Regions from separate parts of the Nonomuraea sp. NPDC050394 genome, predicted to be linked through region 1. Evidence: riboswitches for the same ligand, from Rfam matches in the RefSeq annotation. Region 1 holds a riboswitch; each other region holds the start of a gene.

The links. Region 1 has a riboswitch for cobalamin ahead of ACIBKY_RS50405 (ABC transporter substrate-binding protein). Riboswitches for the same ligand answer to the same signal wherever they lie in the genome.
Region 2: linked by a shared signal. The riboswitch ahead of ACIBKY_RS54835 (hypothetical protein) and the one ahead of ACIBKY_RS50405 (ABC transporter substrate-binding protein) in region 1 are both predicted to bind cobalamin.
Region 3: linked by a shared signal. The riboswitch ahead of cobN (cobaltochelatase subunit CobN) and the one ahead of ACIBKY_RS50405 (ABC transporter substrate-binding protein) in region 1 are both predicted to bind cobalamin.

What each region holds. Positions count from the first base shown of each region.
Region 1 covers NZ_JBITIO010000024.1:40,121-47,153, forward strand. The annotation lists gene ACIBKY_RS50395 (ABC transporter ATP-binding protein) at 1-303, opposite strand, end outside; gene ACIBKY_RS50400 (FecCD family ABC transporter permease) at 300-1,337, opposite strand; gene ACIBKY_RS50405 (ABC transporter substrate-binding protein) at 1,337-2,287, opposite strand; cobalamin riboswitch at 2,357-2,477, opposite strand; gene ACIBKY_RS50410 (Gfo/Idh/MocA family protein) at 2,485-3,345, opposite strand; gene ACIBKY_RS50415 (cytochrome P450) at 3,347-4,531, opposite strand; gene ACIBKY_RS50420 (phosphotriesterase) at 4,477-5,478, opposite strand; gene ACIBKY_RS50425 (phytanoyl-CoA dioxygenase family protein) at 5,540-6,307, opposite strand; gene ACIBKY_RS50430 (TIGR03621 family F420-dependent LLM class oxidoreductase) at 6,386-7,033, shown strand, end outside.
Region 2 covers NZ_JBITIO010000035.1:16,931-23,963, forward strand. The annotation lists gene cydC (thiol reductant ABC exporter subunit CydC) at 1-1,286, shown strand, start outside; gene ACIBKY_RS54820 (YceI family protein) at 1,313-1,837, opposite strand; gene ACIBKY_RS54825 (SDR family NAD(P)-dependent oxidoreductase) at 1,834-2,589, opposite strand; gene ACIBKY_RS54830 (hypothetical protein) at 2,698-2,841, opposite strand; gene ACIBKY_RS54835 (hypothetical protein) at 2,834-3,538, opposite strand; cobalamin riboswitch at 3,603-3,740, opposite strand; gene ACIBKY_RS54840 (short-chain fatty acyl-CoA regulator family protein) at 3,793-5,139, opposite strand; gene ACIBKY_RS54845 (MmgE/PrpD family protein) at 5,282-6,772, shown strand; gene prpB (methylisocitrate lyase) at 6,772-7,033, shown strand, end outside.
Region 3 covers NZ_JBITIO010000026.1:21,403-28,435, forward strand. The annotation lists gene cobN (cobaltochelatase subunit CobN) at 1-1,951, opposite strand, end outside; cobalamin riboswitch at 1,982-2,187, opposite strand; gene ACIBKY_RS51715 (precorrin-3B synthase) at 2,179-3,348, shown strand; gene ACIBKY_RS51720 (precorrin-8X methylmutase) at 3,345-3,965, shown strand; gene ACIBKY_RS51725 (precorrin-2 C(20)-methyltransferase) at 3,965-5,452, shown strand; gene ACIBKY_RS51730 (cobalt-precorrin-6A reductase) at 5,440-6,171, opposite strand; gene cobM (precorrin-4 C(11)-methyltransferase) at 6,315-7,033, opposite strand, start outside.

The DNA.
Region 1 (7,033 bases):
CGGCGTGCGGCCCAGCAGCGCGTACTCCGAGACGGTCATGTCGGGCGGCAGGGCCGGCGTCTGGGGTGCGTAGGCGATCAGGCGGGCCCTGGCCCTGGGCTTGAGCGAGGCGGCTGGTCGCCCGTCGATCGACACCTCGCCGCGCTGGCCGACGATGCCCATGACGGCCTTGAGCAGCGTCGACTTGCCGGCGCCGTTGGGGCCGATGACGGCCAGCCATTCGCCGCGCCGTACCTGGAGGGTGACGTCGGAGAGCACCTCGCGCTCGCCGAGCGTGACCGACAGGCCGCTGACGCCGATCATGTGGAGGTCCGTCGGGTCATACGGAGCACGGCCACGAAGAACGGCGCGCCGATGAACATGGTCACCACGCCGATGGGGAGTTCGGCGGGGGCGATGACGGTGCGGGCGAGCAGGTCGGCCAGGACGAGGAAGGCGGCGCCGCCGATGAGCGAGAGCGGCAGCACGATCCGGTAGGAGCCGCCGGCGAGCCTGCGCACGACGTGCGGGACGACGATGCCGACGAAGCCGATCAGGCCGCTGACCGCGACGGCGGCGGCGGTGGCGAGGGAGGCGGCCAGCAGGACGGCCAGCCGTACGCGGGAGGCGCGCACCCCGAGCGCGGTCGCCTCGTCGTCGCCCACCGACAGCACGTCGAGCATGCGCCCGTGCACGAGCAGCGCGGCCGACGAGACGGCGGCGTAGGGCAGGACGAGCCAGAACTGGTCCCAGCCGCCGCCGACGTCGCCGAGGATCCAGGAGTAGATGCGCTGCAGTTCCTCGACCTTGAACTGCTGCACGAACGTCTGGATGGCGGTGAGGAAGGAGGTGACGGCCACCCCGGCCAGCACCAGGGTGGCGGTGCCACCGGAGCGCCCGGCGGTGTTGCCGAGCGCGAAGGCCAGCATGACGCCGCCGATCGCGCCGACGAACGCGGCGACGGGGATGGTCAGGACCGGCGCCGGAACCATCACGATCACCAGGGTCGTGGTGAGCCCGGCGCCCGCGGCCGCGCCGAGCAGGTACGGGTCGGCCAGCGGGTTGCGGAAGACACCCTGGTACCCGGCGCCCGCGATGGCGAGCAGGCCGCCGACCACGGCCGCGACCAGGACTCTGGGCAGGCGCAGCTCGTACAGCAGGCCCTTCTCGATCGGCGCGAGGCCGGAGTCGATCTCGACGAACGGCAGCCAGTCCAGCGCCTGGAGCACGACCTGCCACGGCGAGATGCCGGCGGCGCCGCCGAGCAGTCCGGCGACCATGCCGGCAGCGAGCACGGCGAGCGCGCCCGCCACCCAGAGCGGCCGCGCCCGTGCGGGCCTGAGCTGCGTGTCGAGCACTACTTCGCGGCCGCCTTGTTCACCGCGTCGCCGATGGCCTTGGCCAGGTCGACGACGCGCGGGCCCCAGCGGGAGGCGATGTCGTCGTCGAGCAGGACGACCTGGTCGTTCTTGATGGCCGACAGGCCCTTCCAGCCGGGCCGCTTGGCCAGGGTGTCCTTGTTCTGCCGGCAGCACTTGACGTCGGCCAGGAAGATCAGGTCGGGGTCGGACTGGGCGACGAACTCGGCCGAGAGCTTGGGATAGCCACCGGCGGCGCCGGGGGCTTTGTCGGCGATGTTGGTCATGCCGAAGATCGAGTAGATCTGGCCGATGAAGGTGCTGGACGTCGCGGCGTAGGGGGTCTGGTCGAGCTCGTGGTAGTAGGTGAGCTTCTTGTCCTTGGGCGCTGCGGCGGCGAGCTTGTCCAGTTCGGCCTTCATGCCGGTCACGACCTGGTCGGCCTTGTCCTTGTTGCCGGTGGCGGCGCCGAGGTCGGCGATCTCGTCGTAAGCCTCGTCGATCTTCGTGGGGGCCGGTTCGAGCAGGACGGGCACGTTGAGCTTGCCGAGCTCGGCGACGATCTTGTCCAGGTCGTTGGAGAGCACGACGAGGTCGGGCTTCTTGGCGACGATGGCTTCGACATTGGGCTTGAACCCGGACAGGTCGCTCTTGGGGGCCTCGGCCGGGTAGTTGGACTGGTCGTCCACGGCGATGACCTGCGGGCCCGCGCCGATCGCGAAGAGCGTCTCGGTGTGGGCGGCGGACAGGGAGATGATCCGCTCGGGCTTCTTCGCCAGTGTGACGGAGCCGTTGCCGGCCTCGATCGTGACGGGGAAGCCGGCCGCGGTGGCGGGGGCGGCGGAGGTGGGCGGGGCGGACGAGGTGGTGGTGGTGCCGGTCTGACCGCAGGCGGTCAGGACGAGCGTTCCCAGCAGCGCGCCCGCGAAGGCCGTGCGTACGGGCCTCACGAGAAGTCCTTTCAGATCGGAACCGAGAGACCCGCGTCTTAGCGACGGATCACCCTTTTCCACGAGGGTTGATGACGTCGGCGCGGTGGCAGGCGACCTGGCTTTGACAGTTGCGGGACAGCGCCGGACTCACACCGGACTTCGCTGCGACACTGCGCGTCGGACAAACGCTATCAATGCTCCGAAGCTGCTCGGAGTCAAGGGGTGGTGACTTGATTCTCCGCCTCGGAGATGATGCGCTGCAGCCGCAGTCCGTGGGCGGCGTCCAGGGGGTGCCCGCCGCCCTGCCGTACGGTCCGGGCGAACTCGGCAGCCACGACGTCCAGGGGGTCGTCGTCGAAGTGCGGGAGCGTCACGTTGCCCTTGCGGCCGTAGACGGCGAACGTCGAGGGCGGCAGGTCGCCGGCGCCGGCCATGCACAGGGAGATCTCGCTCACGGCGCCGCCCTCGTGGTCGAGCAGCAGCCCGACCCAGCCGAGCGGGTCGCCGTGCGCGCGCACGGCGGTCACCCGGCCGAGCGCGGCGTCGAGCAGGTCGATGACGTGCGGGCCGACGTCGAGCAGCGCGCCGCGCCGCAGCCGCCACGGGGTGCCGAACGGATGCTCGCCGTTCAGCACGTCGCTGACGTTGACGGCGTGCCCGCCGAAGGGCTCGATCCCGGCGCAGCGGGCCAGGAACTCGCGGGTCTGCGGGGCGTACCGCAGTGTGAGCAGCATCTGGGAGGCCACGCCCGCCTCGGCGACCGCGTCGGCCAGCCGCTGGGCGCCGTCCAGGGAGTCGGCGAGCGGCTTCTCCAATAGCAGCGCCTTGCCCGCCCGCGCCGCCTTCACCCCCAGCTCGGCCTGTACGGCCGGCGGCACGCAGAAGCACACCGCCTCACAGGCGTCGAACAGGTCCTCGATCCGCTCGAACACCGGCGCCCCGAGCCGGGCGGCGGCCTCCGGCCGGCGGGCCCAGACCCCGGCGAACTCGATCTCCGGGCTCTGGGCCAGCATCGGCGCGTGCGCCATCTCCGCCCACGGCCCTGCCCCGACCAATCCGACCCTCACCGGTTCCATGTCACCATTTAACCGGCAATTCGGTCAGCCCTCGACCGACGATCGATGTGCGGTACACCACCGGCCCCGGAACCAGGCGCAGGCCGGGCAGCCGCCGTCCCAGCACCTCCAGCGCGGTACGCAGTTGCAGCCGCCCGAGCGCCGCCCCCACGCAGAAGTGGATGCCGTAGCCGAAGACCATGTGCGCGTCGGCGTTGGGCCGGTCGAGGTCGAAGGTGTCGGGGTGGGCGAAGACGGCCTCGTCGTGGGCGGCCGAGTCGGTGGACAGCAGCACCAGCGACCCGGCCGGGATCGTCACCCCGTGCAGCGTGATGTCGGACGTGGCGTACCGGAAGGAGCCCAGCGAGGCCCCGTCGATGCGCATGCACTCCTCGACCGCGGCGCTCAGCTTCTCCGGCGGCACCGGCCAGATCCCCTCGCGCAGCAGCCGCAGCACGCTGTTGCCGAGCTGGTTGGGGACGGTGTCGTTGCCGCCGAGCAGGATCGTGGAGATCAGCTCGACCACCTCGCGGTGCGACAGCTCCCGGCCGATCAGCCCGGTCATCAGCGAGGTGAAGTCGTCGCGCGGCTCGCGGGCGCGGGCGGCGACGAGGCGGTCCACGTACTCCAGGTACTCCAGGAAGCTGTCGGCCAGCACGAGCTGCCGCTCCGGCGGCTGGGGCGACAGGAAGAGCTGGAACCAGTCCTTGACATGCGCCTGGACGAACGCCTCGTCCGCCTCCGGCACCCCGATGAAGCGGGCGGTCAGCTTGACCGACGGCTCGTGGCCCAGGTCGCGCACGAAGTCCGCCTCACCCCTGGGCTCGATCCGGTCCAGCAGGTTCTCGTTGAGCCCGCGGAAGCGCTGCTCCAGCGCGGCGACCGCGCGCGGCGTGAACGCCCGCGAGACCGACCTGCGCAGCCGCGTGTGATCCGGCGGGTCCACGTTGGCCACGAAGCTGGACAGGAACGAGCCGTGCTCCCCCAGCTTCTCGCGCGTCCGCGCGGTGAGGCTGCGCGAGATCGTCAGCGACCCCTCGGAGGAAAAGCGCCCGGGGTCTCCGTAGGCGGCGCGCACGTCGGCGTGCCTGGTCAGCACGTACGCGCCGAGGTGCTCGCTGCGGAAGACGGGGTGCTCGCGCCGCAGCCGCCTCAGGAAGCCGTACGGGTCGGCGACGTGCCAGTCGGAGCTGACGTCGAAGTCCATCCAAAGATCCTTCGCGGGTTGTCGACCAGCATCTGGCGGATCTGGTCCTCGGTGACGCCGCGCTTGCGCAGCTCGGGCAGGACGTCGCGGGAGATGTGCAGGAGGTGGTAGTCGGGGTGGCGGCGCCGTACGACGTCGACGTCGAAGCGGTCGTTGAAGCAGTAGGAGTCGTGCGACAGCACCATCCGCCCGGCGTGGCCCCGCTCGCAGAGCGCGGCCACCACCGCCACGCGGTCCTCGAACGTGCTGATGGTCGCGATGCCGAAGCGGTCCATGCCCAGGTAGGAGCCCGCGGCGAGGAGCTCTTCGAGGTAGTGCAGGTCGGTGGAGTCGCCGGCGTGCCCGATGACCACGCGCGTGAGGTCCACGCCGCAGGCGGCCAGCAGGCGCTGCTGGTCCAGGCCGCCCGGCTCGTGGCTGTGGGTGGTGATGGGCGCGCCGGTCTCCACGTGCGCCTCGGCGACCGCGCGGAAGACCCGCTCGCAGCCCGCGGTCATGCCGGGCCGGTCGGTGGCGCACTTGAGCATGGCGGCCTTCACGCCGGTACGCCCGATGCCCTCGGCGATGTCACGCACGAAGAACTCCGCCAGCCGGTCGGGTCCGCCGAACAACGAGCCGGGCCCCCGGTTGCCGAAGTACGGCGGCAGCGCGTCGTAGGTGTAGAGCCCGGTGGCGGCCACGATGTTGACCGAGGTCAGCTCGGCCACCCGCTGGACGGCCGGCACGTGGCGGCCCAGGCCGAGCACGGTCAGGTCGACGATCGAGTCGATGCCCTCGGCCTTCAGCGCGTCCAGCTTGGCCGCGGCCTCGCGGGCGCGGGCCTCCGGGTCCCAGCCCTCGGGGATGTCCGGCCAGTTCCAGAGGATCTCCGGGCTGAGGCCGAAGACGTGCTCGTGCATCAGCGTCGCCCCGAGGTCGGCGACCGGCCCTCTCACGGTCTCGGGCACGACAACCTCACACGGGTCTCAGGCACGGGAACCTCTCACGGGTCTCAGGCACGGGAACCTCTTACGGCCTCAGGCACGGGAACCTCGGGTGGTCGAAGGGCCGGTTGACGGTCAGGCCGAGCCCGTCGGTCTGCCCGTACGGCGCGCCGGTGTAGAGGGCGTCGGCGTCGAAGTAGGTGGCGGTGAACGACAGGCGGGCCGACTCGCGCCGGTTGGCCGGCGCGCCGTGCACGGTCAGCGCGTGGTGCACGGTCGCGTCGCCGGCCTTGAGGTCGAGCGGCGGCGACAGTTCCAGCTCCTTCAGCCAGGGGTGCTGGCTGAGCTGGTCGTCGCCGGCGCCGACGAAGCTGCGCCCGAGCAGGCCGTGCCGGTGGGAGCCGGTGTAGAAGCGCAGCGCGCCCATGTCGGCGGGCACGTCCGCGAGCGCGAGCCAGATGGTGAGCATGGCCGAGCGGTCCATCGGCATCCACGGGAAGTCCTGGTGGAACACGGTGGATCCGTGCTCGCCCGGCTCTTTGACCAGCAGGTTCGTGACCTGCACGCGCACGGCGGCGACGCCGTGGAGCATGGCGGCGGCGCTCGCCGCGATGGCGGGGCTCCTGGCCAGCGCGCCGAAGGCGGCGTCGCGCTCGGCGATGTCGCGGGACTGGCCGAAGGCCTGGTCGACGGCGGTGGCGCCGGCCTTGGGGCGGGCGGCCAGGTGGGCTTGGGCGCGTTCGCGCAGCTCGGCCGCGCCGGCCGGGTCCACCAGGCGCGCCAGCCGTACCCACCCCTGGTCCCGGAAGGCGGTGATCTCGTCGGCGGTGGCCCGCCGTGCCTGGACGTCCATGTATCCGATATTGGTAGCAAGCGCTTGGTAAGTCTAGCCACTCTTGCTTCTCAGCCAAGCGCTTGTTTGGATTGCCGCATGCGTCCCTTCAGGTTCGGTGCGGTCGTACGGCACGCGGACTCGGCCAAGGCATGGGCCGAGCAGGCCAGGAGGCTGGAGTCCTCGGGCTTCGACGTGATGCTCGTCCCGGACCACCTCGTCGGCGCGCGCTTCGCCCCACTGCCCGCCCTCGCGGCGGCGGCGACGGCCACCACCCGGCTGCGGCTCGGCACGATGGTCCTGGCCAACGACTTCCGCCACCCGGCGGCGCTGGCCAAGGAACTGGCCACACTCGACGTGTTGTCCGACGGCCGGGCCGAGCCGGGCATCGGGACGGGCTGGCTGGCCGCCGACTACGCGGCGGCCGGGCGGGTCCTGGATCCGCCCGGGGTGCGGGTGGAGCGGCTGGCGGAGGCGCTGGCCGTACTGAAGGGGCTGTGGGGTGAGGGGCCGTTCGTCCACGAGGGCACCCACTACCGCGTGGACGCCCTCGACCTGCACCCGAAGCCGGTCCAGCGCCCGCACCCGCCGCTACTGCTGGCCGGGGGCGGGCCACGCCTGCTGCGCCTGGCCGCGCGCGAGGCCGACTCGGTCAACCTGGCGAGCCGCGTGCGCGCCGACGGCTCGGGGCCCGACCCCGCCGACGGCGGCCTGGACGCCTTCCTGGCCAAGATCGCCATCGTCAGG
Region 2 (7,033 bases), on a different contig from region 1:
TCCTGGCCTTCTTCCACCCGCTGCTCGCGCTGCTGGTGGGCGTGTTCCTGATCCTGCTGGCCACCGTGCCCGTGTGGCTGGCGGGCAAGGCCGACGAGCAGGGCAGGAAGCTGCGCGAAGAGCTCGGCGTCCTGGGCGCCGAGGTCGTCGACGGCGTGCAGGGCATGCGCGAGCTGGTCAGCTTCGGCCGCGGCACCGACTACGCCCGGCGGCTGCGCGAGCGCACCGACTCCCTGCAGGCCCAGCAGCTCGCCTACGGCCGTCGCTCGGGAGTCGAGCAGGCGGTTACCGACGGGCTGGTCGCGGGCGGGCTGACCGCGGTGCTGATCCTCGCCGCCGTGTTCGTGACCTCGGGTGACCTGACGGTCGCGGTGCTGCCCGCCGTCGTGATCCTCGCCGTCTCCGCGTTCGGACCGGTGATCGACGTGTCGGGCACCGCACGGGCGCTCGGGCAGATCCGCGCCGCCTCCCGCCGCATCTTCACCATCACCCGCCAGCCGCCCGCGGTGGACGACGGCGACGCCCGCGTACCCGAGGAGCCCCTGACGGCCCGCGTGGAGTTCAGGGAGGTGCGCTTCTCCTATGCGGCCGACGGCCCGCCCGCCCTGGACGGCACGTCCTTCGAGGTACGGCCCGGCGAGACGGTCGCCCTCGTCGGCCACTCGGGAGCAGGCAAGTCCACCTGCGCCCACCTGCTGCTGCGCTTCTGGGACGCCCAGGAGGGCGCGGTGGCGATCGGCGGGCGAGACCTGCGCACCCTGCCCCAGGAGCACATCAGGGAACTGGTCGCGATCGTGCCGCAGGACGTCTACCTCTTCAACCGTTCGGTACGGGAGAACATCAGGCTCGGCCGTCCCGACGCCGGCGACGACGACGTCGTCAGGGCCGCCGAGCAGGCCCGCGTGGACGAGTTCATCGCCCGCCTGCCCGACGGCTACGACACCGTCTGCGGCGAGCGGGGCGCCCAGTTGTCCGGCGGGCAGCGCCAGCGCATCGCGATCGCCCGGGCGCTGCTGCGTGACTGCCCCATCCTCATCCTCGACGAGGCGGTGTCCAACCTCGACGCGGAGAACGAGGAGGCGCTTCAGGCCGCCGTGCGCGCCGTCCGGCGGGGGCGCACGACTCTGCTCATCGCCCACCGCCTGTCCACGATCAGGAGCGCCGACCGGATCGTGGTGCTCGACCGCGGCAGGGTCGCCGGGCAGGGGACGCACGAGGAACTGGTCGCCGCCGACGGCGCGTACGTGCGCCTGCTCGCCAGGCAGGTCGGCGGCGTCCTGGAGTGACGGCGCCGGTCGGCCAGCGGTCCTGCTCAGCCGAGCAGGACCGCGTGGCCGGTGAGGCTCACCCGCACGTTCCTGCCGAGGACCGCGCGGCTGCCCATCAGGCGAGACCCGATCACGACGCCGAGGTCGTGCCGGTCGATCCGGCCCACCGCGGAGACGAACAGCCGCGTGCCGTCGTCCTCGGGCGGGAGCCACCGCACGTCCAGGCTGAGCGTGCCGGTGCTCTGCCGCACGGTGAGCGCGCCGTCGGCGATCAGCCCGTGGCCGCCCGCCCGCACCCGCCCGGAGCGGTAGCGCATCTCGGGGAAGGAGCCGGTGTCGAAGAAGGCGGGCGAGCGCAGGAACGCGTCCCGCTCGGCGTCGCCGGTGTCGATCGAGGCCATCTCGATCACGGCGCTCGCCACCGACTCCGTGAGGTCGGGCGCCACCTCGATCTCCCCCTCGAACGCCGTGAAGCGCCCGCGCACCCTGCGCACGCTCAGATGGCTCAGCGCGAAGGTGAGCCGCGCCGTGGCGGCGTCGATCCGCCACGTGCCGGGCTTGACGCTCATGAGGTACGGCTCGCCTCCATCACGGCCCGCACGAGACGCCGCGGAGCCAGCCGGGCGAACGCCGCCGAGGTCTTGTTGCGCAGGCCGGGGACGCACACCGCGCGCCCGGCCGCCAGTGCCGCCAGCCCCTCACGCGCCACCTGGTCAGCCGCCTGGATCCGGCGGGACGGGTCCGCGGTGGCCGCGGTGAAGCCGGGCAGGAGGGTGGTCACCCGCACGCCGTACCGGCGTACCTCCATGTGGAGCGCCTGGCCGAAGGCGGTCAGGAAGGAGTAGCTGGCGCCGTAGGTCGCGCCGAAGGGCGTCGGCGCCTCGCCCGCGATCGACGAGACGTTGAGGACGGCGCCCCTGCCGCGGTCGAGCATCACCGGCAGCACGCTGTGCGTCAGCCGGATCGGGGCCACCGCGTTCAGCTCCACCTGGCTCACCTCACCGGCGATCGGCAGTTTCGCGAACAGGCCGCTGGTCAGCGCGCCCGCGCTGTTGACCAGGACGTCGACCGGGCGTGCGGCGTCCGCCAGCCGTTCCTCGACGGCGGCGGCCTGCGTATGGTCGGTGAGATCGGCGGGCAGGACCTCGGTCACCGTGCCGAAGGCGTCCTTCATCTCCGCGGCCAGCGCGTCGAGCGGGCCGGCGCCGCGTGCCACCACCACCAGATGGTGGCCGCGGCGGGCCAGCTCCCTGGCGAAGGCTTCGCCGATTCCGGTGGAGGCACCGGTCACCAGCGCCGTCGGGCGGTCGTCCTGCCGCATGTTCGGCGTCCTTTCCTGGCGGATGTGGCCTGACGATATGCGGCGGCGTCATGGCCGTCTTCCACACGCGTTGCCTCCTGGACACGCTGTTCGTGGAGGCCGAAGGGCTCAGGCGAGCACCTGGCGGGCCACCGTGGTGATGTGGAGTTCGTCCGGCCCGTCGAGCAGGCGGGCCATCCGTCCCAGGCGGAACAGCGCGGGCAGCGGGGTGTCGGGGCCGAGGCCGGCGGCGCCGGGAAGGGGTTCAACCACGGTTGACCATGCCCACCAGGGCGGCCGCGCTCGCCTGGGGTGAGCGCGCCGCCGTACAGGTGGAGGCGAGGACGACCTGATCGGCCAGCCGCTCGACGGCCGCGCGGACGCCGGCCGCGGGTACCTCCCGGCCGGTGTCGTCCACCAGGGCGGCCACCACGGTCTTACCCGGCATGCCGCCGACCGCGGCGAGCGCGGCCAGGGTGCCGGGCCTGGTCACGAAGTCCATGGCGACGCCCTCGACCCGGGTCGCGCCGAGGGCGGTCAGCGCGGGCCCTGCCGCTCCCGAGCACATGCAGACCATGATCCGGGGTCGGTGGCTCAGCTCGCCGAGCCTGGTGTAGGCGGAGGCGAGCATCGGCGCGGCCGGCAGCGGCTCGTTGAGCTGGACCTCGGCGACGCCCGCGGTGGCCAGCCGCTCCAGCAGTTCCGCGTACGACTCCAGCAGGCCCTCCTGCCGGGTCGAGGCCAGGACGCTCACCGGGCCCGGCAGGACCGGCCGGGTCTCGAAGCCGCGCCGCTTCGCGTGAAGATAGGCGGCGACGGCGGGGGCGTAGTCGAGCCGGCGCGGCCCGGGGAACATCCGGTGCGCCTCGAACGCGGGATCGTGGAGCGGAAGGTCGCTCAGCCCGATGTCGCGCAGTTCCTGCCACGTCTCGGGAGAGACATGGCCGAGCAGGGTGGTGCGTTGTCTCACGTCGGGTCCTTTTCCCTCGCGGAACCCCTGGGGGCCGCGCGCCGGGCGGCGCACGGGCGGTGGCAGGTGTTCGGACTCGCGGGCGTCTCACACGTTCCTACTGGCCGTCGCTTCCCAGGCCGGAGCCCAGTGCTTGCGTGGACGGCGGTCGTTCCCGCTCACCGCTGCGGGGCAGTCCCGGATTCGCACCGGGTTCCCTCTTGCGCCGGCCTTCCCTGGGGAGGCCGGACCAGCCGCACCGCGAAGCCTATCGATCAGGGCGTGGTGTACGGCACCAGCCCGGTCACATGCTCGTCGGCCCGCACCTGGGTGCCGGTGGGTGGGAAGGCGCGCTGGGCGCAGTCGTCGCGTTCGCACACCTTGCAGCCCAGGCCGATGGGCGTGACCTGGGGCGTGGCCAGGTCCAGGCCGTCGGCGTACACGAGCCGGTGCGCGTGCCGCAGCTCACAGCCGAGCCCGATGGCGAACAGCGACCCCGGCGCGCCGTGACGGGGCGGGCGGCGTTCCACGGTCCGCGCCACCCAGAAGTAGCGCCGCCCGTCGGGCATCTCGGCCACCTGGGTCAGCAGCCGGCCGGGAGTGGTGAAGGCGTCATAGACGTTCCACAGCGGGCAGCTGCCGCCCGCGCGGGTGAAGTGGAAGCCGGTGGCGGACTGGCGCTTGGAGATGTTGCCCGCCCGGTCCACGCGTACGAAGGAGAACGGCACACCGCGCATGCGGGGCCGTTGCAGGGTGGAAAGCCGGTGGCAGACGGTCTCGAAGCCCACGCCGAAGTCCGCGGCGAGCCGGTCGAGGTCGTAGCGGCGGCGCTCGGCCGCGTCACGGAAGATCCGGTACGGCAGCAGCAGCGCCCCGGCGAAATAGTTGGCCAGCCCGATCCTGGCCAGTGCCGCGGCGTCGGCATCGGTGAACCCCGCGTCCGCGACCAGGCCGGCGATCAGATCGGCGTGTTCGAGCAGGGCCAGCTGGGTCGCGAGCTGGAAGGCGCGCTGGGAGGACCGCAGGCCCGGCGCGAGGTGCAGGACGCGGGTGCGGGGGTCGTAGCGGCGCCGCGCGCTCCCGTCCTCGGTGATCCGCACGCCGTGGGCCGCCAGCCGTTGCGCCGCGAGCCCTCCGGGGTCGCCGCCGTCGGCCAGCGATTCCGCGGCCCGGTCCAGCTCGTCGACGTAGTTGTGCCGGTCGTAGAAGAAGTCACGCACCAGCTCGTACGGCGCGGGCGCGACCGGTTGCGCGCCGGCCAGGACGGCGGCGTGTTCCGTGGCGGCCAGGTAGCGGCGGTGCAGCCCGGCCACGGCCCGCGCGATCTCGGGGCTGGCGCCGACCAGGTCGGCGAGGGCGGCGGGGGAGATCTCCTGCCCGGCCAGGGCCTCACGCAGGTCGGCGATGAGCCGGGTGCCGTCCTCGGGGGCGAAGAACTCGGGATCGACGCCGAAGACGTCGCTCAGCTGGAGCAGGACCGGAGCGGTCAGCGGGCGCTGGTTGTGCTCGATCTGGTTGAGGTAGCTGGCCGAGATGCCGAGCAGCTCCGCGAGATGGACCTGGCTGATCTTCCGGTCGCGGCGCAGGGCCCTCAGCCTCGGTCCCACGAAGATCTTGCCCATGAGGACAGCCTATGCGAAGTCCCGGCTTCGCAACCTTCGCAAAGCCGGTCGGGTACTTCGCGAAACTTCGCAGATGACGGGGCTGGCCCGGCGCAGCGGCCGCTGGTGATGCTGACAGGAAACCCCTTCGCAAAGGAGTCAGATGATCACCCATGTCGTCCGTGTCAGCCCCAGCGCCGACCGGCTGCCGGTCCAGGAGCAACTGGCCTGGAAGCTCGCCGACCTGGCCGCACGCGCCCCGGCGCCCGACCCGGACATCGCCGAGATGATCGCGAACAGGGTGGTCGACAACGCCGCTGTGGCCGCCGCGTCGCTGCGCCGCGCGCCGGTGGCCGCGGCCAGGGACCAGGCGCTCGCGCACCCGGCGGCCTCGGGCGGGGCCGGGATCCTCGGAGTGGACGACGTTCGCGTGTCGCCGGAGTGGGCGGCATGGGCGAACGGCGTCGCCGTACGCGAGCTGGACTTCCACGACACGTTCCTGGCCGCCGACTACTCGCACCCGGCCGACAACATCCCGCCGATCCTGGCGGTGGCCCAGCACACCGGGCGGACCGGCGCGGAGCTGACGCGTGCCCTCGCGGTCGCCTACGAGGTCCAGGTGGCGCTGGTCGGCGGCATCTGCCTGCACGAGCACAAGATCGACCACGTCGCCCACCTCGGCCCCTCCGCGGCGGCCGGGATCGGCACGCTGCTCGGCCTGCCCACCGAGACGATCTACCACGCCATCGGCCAGGCGCTGCACACCACGACCGCCACCCGGCAGTCACGCAAGGGCGAGATCTCCTCATGGAAGGCGTACGCCCCGGCCTTCGCCGGGAAGGTCGCGATCGAGGCGGTGGACCGGGCGATGCGCGGCCAGGGCGCGCCGGCGCCGATCTACGAGGGCGAGGACGGCGTCATCGCCCGGATGCTGTCGGGGCCCTCGGCCGAGTACCAGGTGGAGCTGCCCGAGCCGGGCGAGCAGGCGCGCGGCATCCTGCGCACCTACACCAAGGCGCACTCGGCCGAATACCAGGCCCAGGCCCTCATCGACCTGGCCATCGACCTGCGCGCGCGGATCGGCGACCCGGCCAAGGTGGAGCGGGTCACCATCCACACCAGCCACCACACCCACCACGTGATCGGCAGCGGCGCCGGCGACCCGCAGAAGTACGATCCGCACGCCAGCCGGGAGACGCTGGATCACTCGCTGCCCTACATCTTCGCCGTCGCCCTCCAGGACGGGGTCTGGCACCACGTCGCGTCGTACCTGCCCGAGCGGGCCGGCCGCGCCGACACCGTCGAGCTCTGGAACAAGATCGCCACGGTCGAGGACCCCGAGTGGACCGCCCTCTACCACCACCCGGAACGGCGCGCGTTCGGCGGCCGGGTCGTCGTCGAGCTGGCCGACGGCAGCACGGTCGAGGAGTCACGCGCGGTCGCCGACGCGCACCCGGACGGGGCACACCCGTTCGCCCGCGCCGACTACCTGGCCAAGTTCCGCACCCTGGCCTCGGGCGTGGTCACGGAAGCCGAGCAGGACCGCTATCTCGGCCTGGCCGAACGCCTTCCCCTGCTGACCGCCGCCGAGGTGGCCGCCCTGAATCTCAAGGCGGGCATCGACCCCGCGCCCGCCACCAAGGGGATCTTCTGATGCTGCACTCCCGCCACACCCCGCAGGACAAACGCCGCGCGCTCCGCGACGGGCTGGCCGGCGGCGAACTGCTGCGACTGCCCGGAGCCTTTAGCCCGCTGGTGGCCCGCGCCGTCGAGCAGGCCGGCTTCGACGGCGTCTACGTCTCCGGCGCCGTGCTCTCGGCCGACCTGGCCCTGCCCGACATCGGCCTGACCACGCTCACCGAGGTCGCCGGGCGCTCGCAGGCCATCGCCCGCGTCACCGAGCTGCCCACCCTGG
Region 3 (7,033 bases), on a different contig from region 1:
TCTGCGCGTCCTTCACCTCGCACAGCCAGCCGTCCACGTGCAGGATGAAGTCGTCGAACTCGGTGTCGTGCGGCCGGTCGGCCATGCCCAGGTCGTGGTCGAGCCGGGCGGCCTGGATCAGCGTCCAGATCTGCGCCCTGATCGCGGGCAGCTTGGCCGGGTCCATGGCGGCGATGGAGGCGTGCTCGTCCAGGAGTTGTTCCAGGCGGGCGATGTCGCCGTAGGACTCGGCCCTGGCCATCGGCGGCACCATGTGATCGACCAGCACCGCGTGCGCCCGCCGCTTGGCCTGCGTACCCTCGCCCGGGTCGTTGACCAGGAACGGGTAGATGAGCGGCAGGTCGCCGATCGCGGCGTCGGTGCCGCAGGAGGCCGACATCCCGGCCGACTTGCCGGGCAGCCATTCCAGGTTGCCGTGCTTGCCCACGTGCACCATCGCGTGCGCGCCGAAGTCCGCGGAGAGCCAGCGGTAGGCGGCCAGGTAGTGGTGGCTGGGCGGCAGGTCGGGGTCGTGGTAGATGGCGATCGGGTTCTCGCCGAAGCCGCGCGGCGGCTGGACCATGACCACCACGTTGCCCGCGCGCAGGGCCGCCAGCACGATGTCGCCCTCGTGCACGAACAGCTCGCCGGGCGGCGTACCCCAGTGCCGCTCCATGCCGGCGCGCAGGTCCGCGGGCAGCGTGCGGTACCAGCGCTCGTAGTCGGCGGCGGGGATGCGCACCGGGTTCCCCGCCAGGTGCTCCTCGGTCAGCCAGTCCTGGTCCTGGCCGCCGGCGGCGATCAGCGCGTGGATGAGCGCGTCGCCGTCCTGTTCGGCGACCCCGGGGAAGCCTTCGCCGAGGTCGTAGCCGGCCTCGGCCAGCCTGGCCAGCAGCCTGACCGTGCTCGCGGGCGTGTCCAGGCCGACCGCGTTGCCGACCCGGGAGTGCTTGGTCGGGTACGCCGACAGCATGACCACGAGCCGCCGCTCGGCCGGAGGCGTGTGCCTGAGCAGGCCGTGGCGCACCGCGATCCCGGCCACGCGGCGGGCCCGCTCCGGGTCGGCCGTGTAGACGGTCAGGCCGTCCTCGTCGATCTCCTTGAACGAGAACGGCACCGTGATGATCCGGCCGTCGAACTCGGGGATGGCCACCTGCGAGGCGGCGTCGAGCGGGGACAGGCCGTCGTCGTTGTCCTCCCACTCCTTCTTGCCGCTGGTCAGGCAGAGTCCTTGCAGGATCGGGACGTCCAGGGTGGCCAGCGCGCCGACGTCCCACGCCTCGTCGTCGCCGCCCGCGCCCGCCGTGGCCGGACGGGAGCCGCCCGCCGCCAGGACGGTCACGACCAGGGCGTCGGCGGTGCGCAGGACGTCGAGGAGTGCGGGCTCGGCCGTTCTGAGCGAGGAGCAGTACACCGGCAGCGGCCGGCCGCCCGACTCCTCGATCGCCCGGCACAGGGACTCCACGAACGCGGTGTTGCCGGCCACGTGGTGGGCCCGGTAGTACAGGACGCCGATCACGGGGCCCTCGGTGGCCTTGGAGTCGCGCTCCAGCGGGCCCCAGGAGGGCATGGGCGCCGGTGGGGCGAAGCCGTACCCGGTCAGGAGGACCGTGTCGGACAGGAAGCCGTGCAGCTCGGCGAGGTTGGCGGGGCCGCCGTGCGCGAGGTAGGCGTGCGCCTCGGCGACGACGCCCGCGCTCACCGTGGACAGTTCCATCAGCTCGGCGTCGGGGGCCTGCTCGCCGCCGAGCACGACGACCGGGCGTGGGCCGGCGAGCAGCGCGTCGAGGCCCTCCTCCCACGCTCGGCGGCCGCCGAGCAGCCGGACCACGATCAGGTCGACGCCGTCCACGAGCGCGGGCAGGTCGTCGGTGAGCAACCTGGCGGGGTTGCCCAGGCGGTAGTCCGCGCCGCTGGCGCGCGCGCTCAGCAGGTCGGTGTCGGATGTAGAGAGCAGCAGAACGCCAGGCACGCCGCAGTCCTCCCTCGGGGTCCTCGCCCCGTTCGCAGGTGTCGCGACGGCAGGAGTCTCCTGGCTCCCGGATCGATGCTCACCCCGGCCTTCCCGTCCATCGCTGGACAGTGGCCTGTAGTGGGGTTCGCTTCCCGGTCACAGTGGCGGGACCGCGCCGGTTTCTCACCGGCTTCCTCCCATTGCCGTCGCCTAAGGGTGAGCCTACTGGCGTTACCATCCTCATCGTGTCCATAGCCGACTTTTCCGGACGTCTCCGCCCAGATGCCTGTCCGGGAGCGCTACAGACGCACGCCGCCGCGGACGGCCCGCTGGCCAGGATCCGCCTGCCCGGCGGTGCCATCACCCCAGCTCAGCTACGTGAGCTGGCCGCCTTCTGCACGAGCGGGATCGAGCTGACCTCGCGCGCCAACGTCCAGGTGCGCGCGGTGGAATCTCCGGCGGCCTTCGCCGGCCGGATGGCCGAGGTGGGCCTGCTGCCCTCGCCGACGCACGAGCGGGTGCGCAACATCGTCGCCTCGCCGCTCGGCGGGCGGCTGACCGGCTTCGCCACCCACCCTCTCGTGGAGGAGCTGGACCGCGCCCTGTGCGGCGACCCCGCCCTGGCCGGGCTGCCGGGCCGCTTCCTGTTCGCCCTGGACGACGGCACCGGCGACGTCGCCTCGCTGGGCGCCGACGTCACCCTGGTCGAGGACGGCATCCTGCTGGCCGGTACGCCCTTCGCGATACCCGGCGCCGGAGTGGACATCCTCCTGGCCGCCGCGCGAGCCTTCCTGGCCGAGCGCGGAGACGGCGGCGCCTGGCGCATCGCCGAACTCCCCGACGGCCCCGCCCGCGTCGCCAACCGCCTCACCGCCACCGGTCTCCCCGCCGCCCACCTCCCCGCCACCGGTCTCGGCTCGACCGGTCTCGGCTCGACCGGCTTCGGGCCCGAGCGCGCCCGCGCTGCCGTGGGCGCGGCCCCGGTGCGGGCGCGCGGGGCCGGGGTGGTCGCGCTGCCGGACGGGCGGGTGGCGGTGGAGGCCGTGGTCCCGCTCGGGCGGCTCACCGCGGCCCAGGCGCGCCTGCTCGCCGCCCTCGACGTCCCGGTACGGCTCACGCCCTGGCGTACCGTCGTGCTCCTCGACCTCGCCGAAGCACCCGACCTGACCGGATCCGGCCTGGTCACCGACCCGGACTCGCCCTGGACAGGGGTGAGCGCGTGCACCGGAAGCCCCGGCTGCGCCAAGTCCCTGGCCGACGTCCAGCACGACGCCGCCCAGTGGGTGGCCACCCGTGAGCGCCGCCCGGACCTGCCCGTGCACTGGGTGGGCTGCGAGCGCCGCTGTGGCCTGCCCAAGGGCCGGGTCATCGAGATGGTCGCGACCGGCGACGGATACCAAGAAAGGCAGAAGTGAGCGACTACATACGCGACGGCGCCGAGATCTACCGGCGTTCGTTCGCCACCATCCGCGCCGAGACGGACCTGTCCGGGCTCCCGGCCGACGTCGCCCAGGTGGCGGTGCGGATGATCCACTCGTGCGGGATGACCGACCTGGTTGGCGACCTCGCCTGGTCGCCGCGCGTGGTCGGTGACGCGCGCACGGCGCTTAGGGCGGGGGCGCCGATCCTGTGCGACGCCATGATGGTGGCCTCCGGCGTGACCAGGCGCAGACTGCCCGCCGGCAACGAGGTGATCTGCACGCTCGGCGCGCCCGGCGTGGCCGAGCTGGCGGAGAAGCTGGGCACCACGCGCAGCGCGGCGGCGCTGGAGTTCTGGCTCGACCGGCTGGACGGCGCCGTCGTGGCGATCGGCAACGCGCCCACGGCACTGTTCCGGCTCCTGGAGATCGTCGCGGAGGGCGGGCCAAGACCGGCGGCGGTGCTGGGGATTCCCGTGGGGTTCATCGGCGCGGCCGAGTCCAAGCAGGCGCTGGCCGAGAGCGGGCTCGAGCACCTCGTGGTGCGCGGCAGGCGCGGCGGCAGCGCGATGACGGCGGCGGCGGTCAACGCCATCGCGAGCGAGGTGGAGTGATGGAGAACACAGGGCGCCTGTACGGGGTGGGGCTGGGGCCGGGCGATCCGGAGCTGATCACGGTGAAGGCGGCCAGACTGATCGGCGAGGCCGACGTCATCGCCTACCACGCCGCGCGGCACGGACGCAGCATCGCCCGCTCGATCGCGCGGCCGTACCTGCGGGAAGGGCAGATCGAAGAGCTGCTGCTCTACCCGCTGACCACGGAGACCACCGACCACCCGGGCGGCTACCAGGGCGCGCTGGACGACTTCTACGTCGAGTGCGCCGCCAGGCTCGCCGCCCATCTCGACGCCGGGCGGACGGTCGTGGTGCTGAGCGAGGGCGACCCGCTCTTCTACGGCTCCTACATGCACATGCACAAGCGGCTGGCCCACCGCTACCCGACCGAGGTGGTGCCGGGCGTCACCTCGATCAGCGGGGCGTCGGCGGTGCTCGGACGTCCGCTGGTCGAGCGGGACGAGACGCTGACCGTGCTGCCCGGAACCCTGCCCGGCGAGGTGCTGGCCGAGAAGCTGCGCGCCACCGACTCGGCGGCGGTGCTGAAGCTGGGCCGTACCTTCGAGAAGGTACGCGACGCGCTGGCCGAGGCCGGACGGCTGGACGACGCCTGGTACGTGGAACGCGCCACCATGGACGCCCAGCGGGTCGCGCCGCTGAAGGACGTGGATCCCGAGGGCGTGCCGTACTTCTCGCTGGCGCTGCTGCCGAGCCCGGCCGAGCACACGTTCGTGCCCGAGAAGCCCGCCGGGCAGGGGCCGGGCGAGGTCGTCGTGGTCGGGCTCGGGCCCGCCGGGCGGCCGTGGCTCACGCCGGAGGCGCAGGACGCGCTGGCCGCCGCCACCGACCTGGTCGGCTACGGCCCCTACGTGGACCGCGTCCAGCCGAACCCGCGCCAGCGGCGCCACCGTACCGACAACCGGGTCGAGGCCGAGCGTGCCAGGCACGCGCTGGAGATGGCGCGCGACGGCGCCCGGGTGGCGGTCGTCTCCTCCGGCGACCCGGGCGTGTTCGCGATGGCCAGCGCGGTGCTGGAGGCGGCGTCCGACTTTCCGGACGTGCCGGTGCGGGTGGTGCCGGGTCTGACCGCCGCGCAGGCCGTGGCCGGGCGGGTGGGGGCGCCGCTGGGGCACGACTACTGCGTTCTCTCCCTGTCGGATCTGCTCAAGCCGTGGGAGGTGGTGGCCGACCGGCTGCGCGCCGCGGCGCGGGCCGATCTGGTGCTGGCGTTGTACAACCCGGCCTCGCGCAGCCGTACCTGGCAGGTGGGCGCCGCGCGTGACCTGCTGCTTGAGCACCGCGAGCCCGGCACGCCGGTGGTGATCGGCCGTGACGTCGGCGGGCCGCGGGAGTCGATCACCGTCACCACGCTGGCCGGCCTCGACCCGGCCGACGTGGACATGCGCTGCCTGCTGATCATCGGCTCCTCGACCACCCGGGTGAGCGAGAGCGGCGCCGTCTACACCCCGCGCCGCTACCCGGCCTGAACCCAGGCCGCCGCCTCGCCCGGACTCTCCACCAGCCGCACCCCCGAGGGCAGCGGCGGCCGATCCACCATGATCACCGGGAGCCCGGTCTCCCGGGCCGCGACCAGCTTCGCGCTCGTCATGGCACCGCCGCTGTCCTTGGTCACCAGCACGTCGAGACGGTGCCCGCCGATGAGCGCGCGCTCACCCTCCACGGTGTACGGCCCGCGATCCAGCACCACGTGCGCGTTGGCGGGCACCGGCGGCTCGGGCGGATCCACCGACCTGGCCAGGAACCACATCGAGGTGAGCCCGGCGAACACCGGCAGACTCCGCCGCCCCGTCGTCAGGAACACCCGCCCGCCGGGAAACGAACGGCCCAGCTCCGCGGCCGCCGCGGCCAGGGAGGGCACGCGGTGCCACCGGTCGTCCGGCCCCTCGTGCCAGCCCGGACGGCGCAGCACCAGCAACGGCACCCCGGCCAGCGCGGCGGCCTCGGCGGCTGAGGCGGTCATCCGCTCGGCGAACGGGTGGGTGGCGTCCACGAGCCTCTCGACCCCCTCGGCCGCGATCCACCGGGCCAGCCCGTCAGCGCCGCCGAACCCGCCCTCGCGCACCTCGCCCACCGGCAGCCGCGGATTGGTGACCCGCCCGGCCAGCGACGACACCACCCGCATGCCGGAGGGCACCAGCTCGGCGGCCAACGCCCTGGCCTCGGCCGTACCCCCGAGGATCAGCACACCGCCCCCACGCGAGGGCGGCCCCCCACGCGAGTCCGAGGGCGGGCCCCCACGCGAGTCCGAGGGCGGGCCCGCGGACGGGTGATCGGGCTGGCTCGCGGGCGGGGGTGTGGGCGAACCTGCGGGTGGGTGATCGGGAGGGGTCATGGGCGGGCTCGGGCGGCGCTGTACAGGTGGCTGTCGGGGAACTCCGAGGCCGACAGCACCCGGCCCACCACGATCACCGCCGTCCGCTTCACCCCGGCCTCCCGCACCCGGGCGGCGATGTCGGAGAGGGTTCCGCGCAGGATCAGCTCATCGTCCCTGCTGGCCCGCGCCACCACGGCCACCGGGCATCCGGCGCCGTAGGACGGCAGCAGTTCCTCGACGACCTGGTCGATGCGCTGCACGGCCAGGTGCAGCACCATCGTGGCGCCGCTCGCGCCCAGCGTGGCCAGGTCCTCGCCCGGCGGCATCGGCGTGGCCCGCCCGGACACGCGGGTCAGCACCACGGTCTGCCCGACGCCGGGTACGGTCAGCTCCCTGCCCAGCGCCGCCGCGGCGGCGGCGAACGCGGGCACCCCCGGCACCACCTCGTACGGCACGCCGATCGTGTCCAGCCGCCGCATCTGCTCGGCCACGGCGCTGAACACCGACGGGTCACCCGAGTGCAGCCTGGCCACGTCGTGCCCGGCGGCGTGCGCGGCCGCGAACTCGGCGACGATCTGGTCGAGCGTCAGGTTCGCGGTGTCCACCAGCCGGGCCCCGGCCGGGCAGGACTCCAGCAGTTCCCGCGGCACCAGCGACCCGGCGTAGAGACACACCGGCGCCCGCTCCAGCACCCGCAGCCCGCGTACGGTGACCAGGTCGGCCGCCCCCGGCC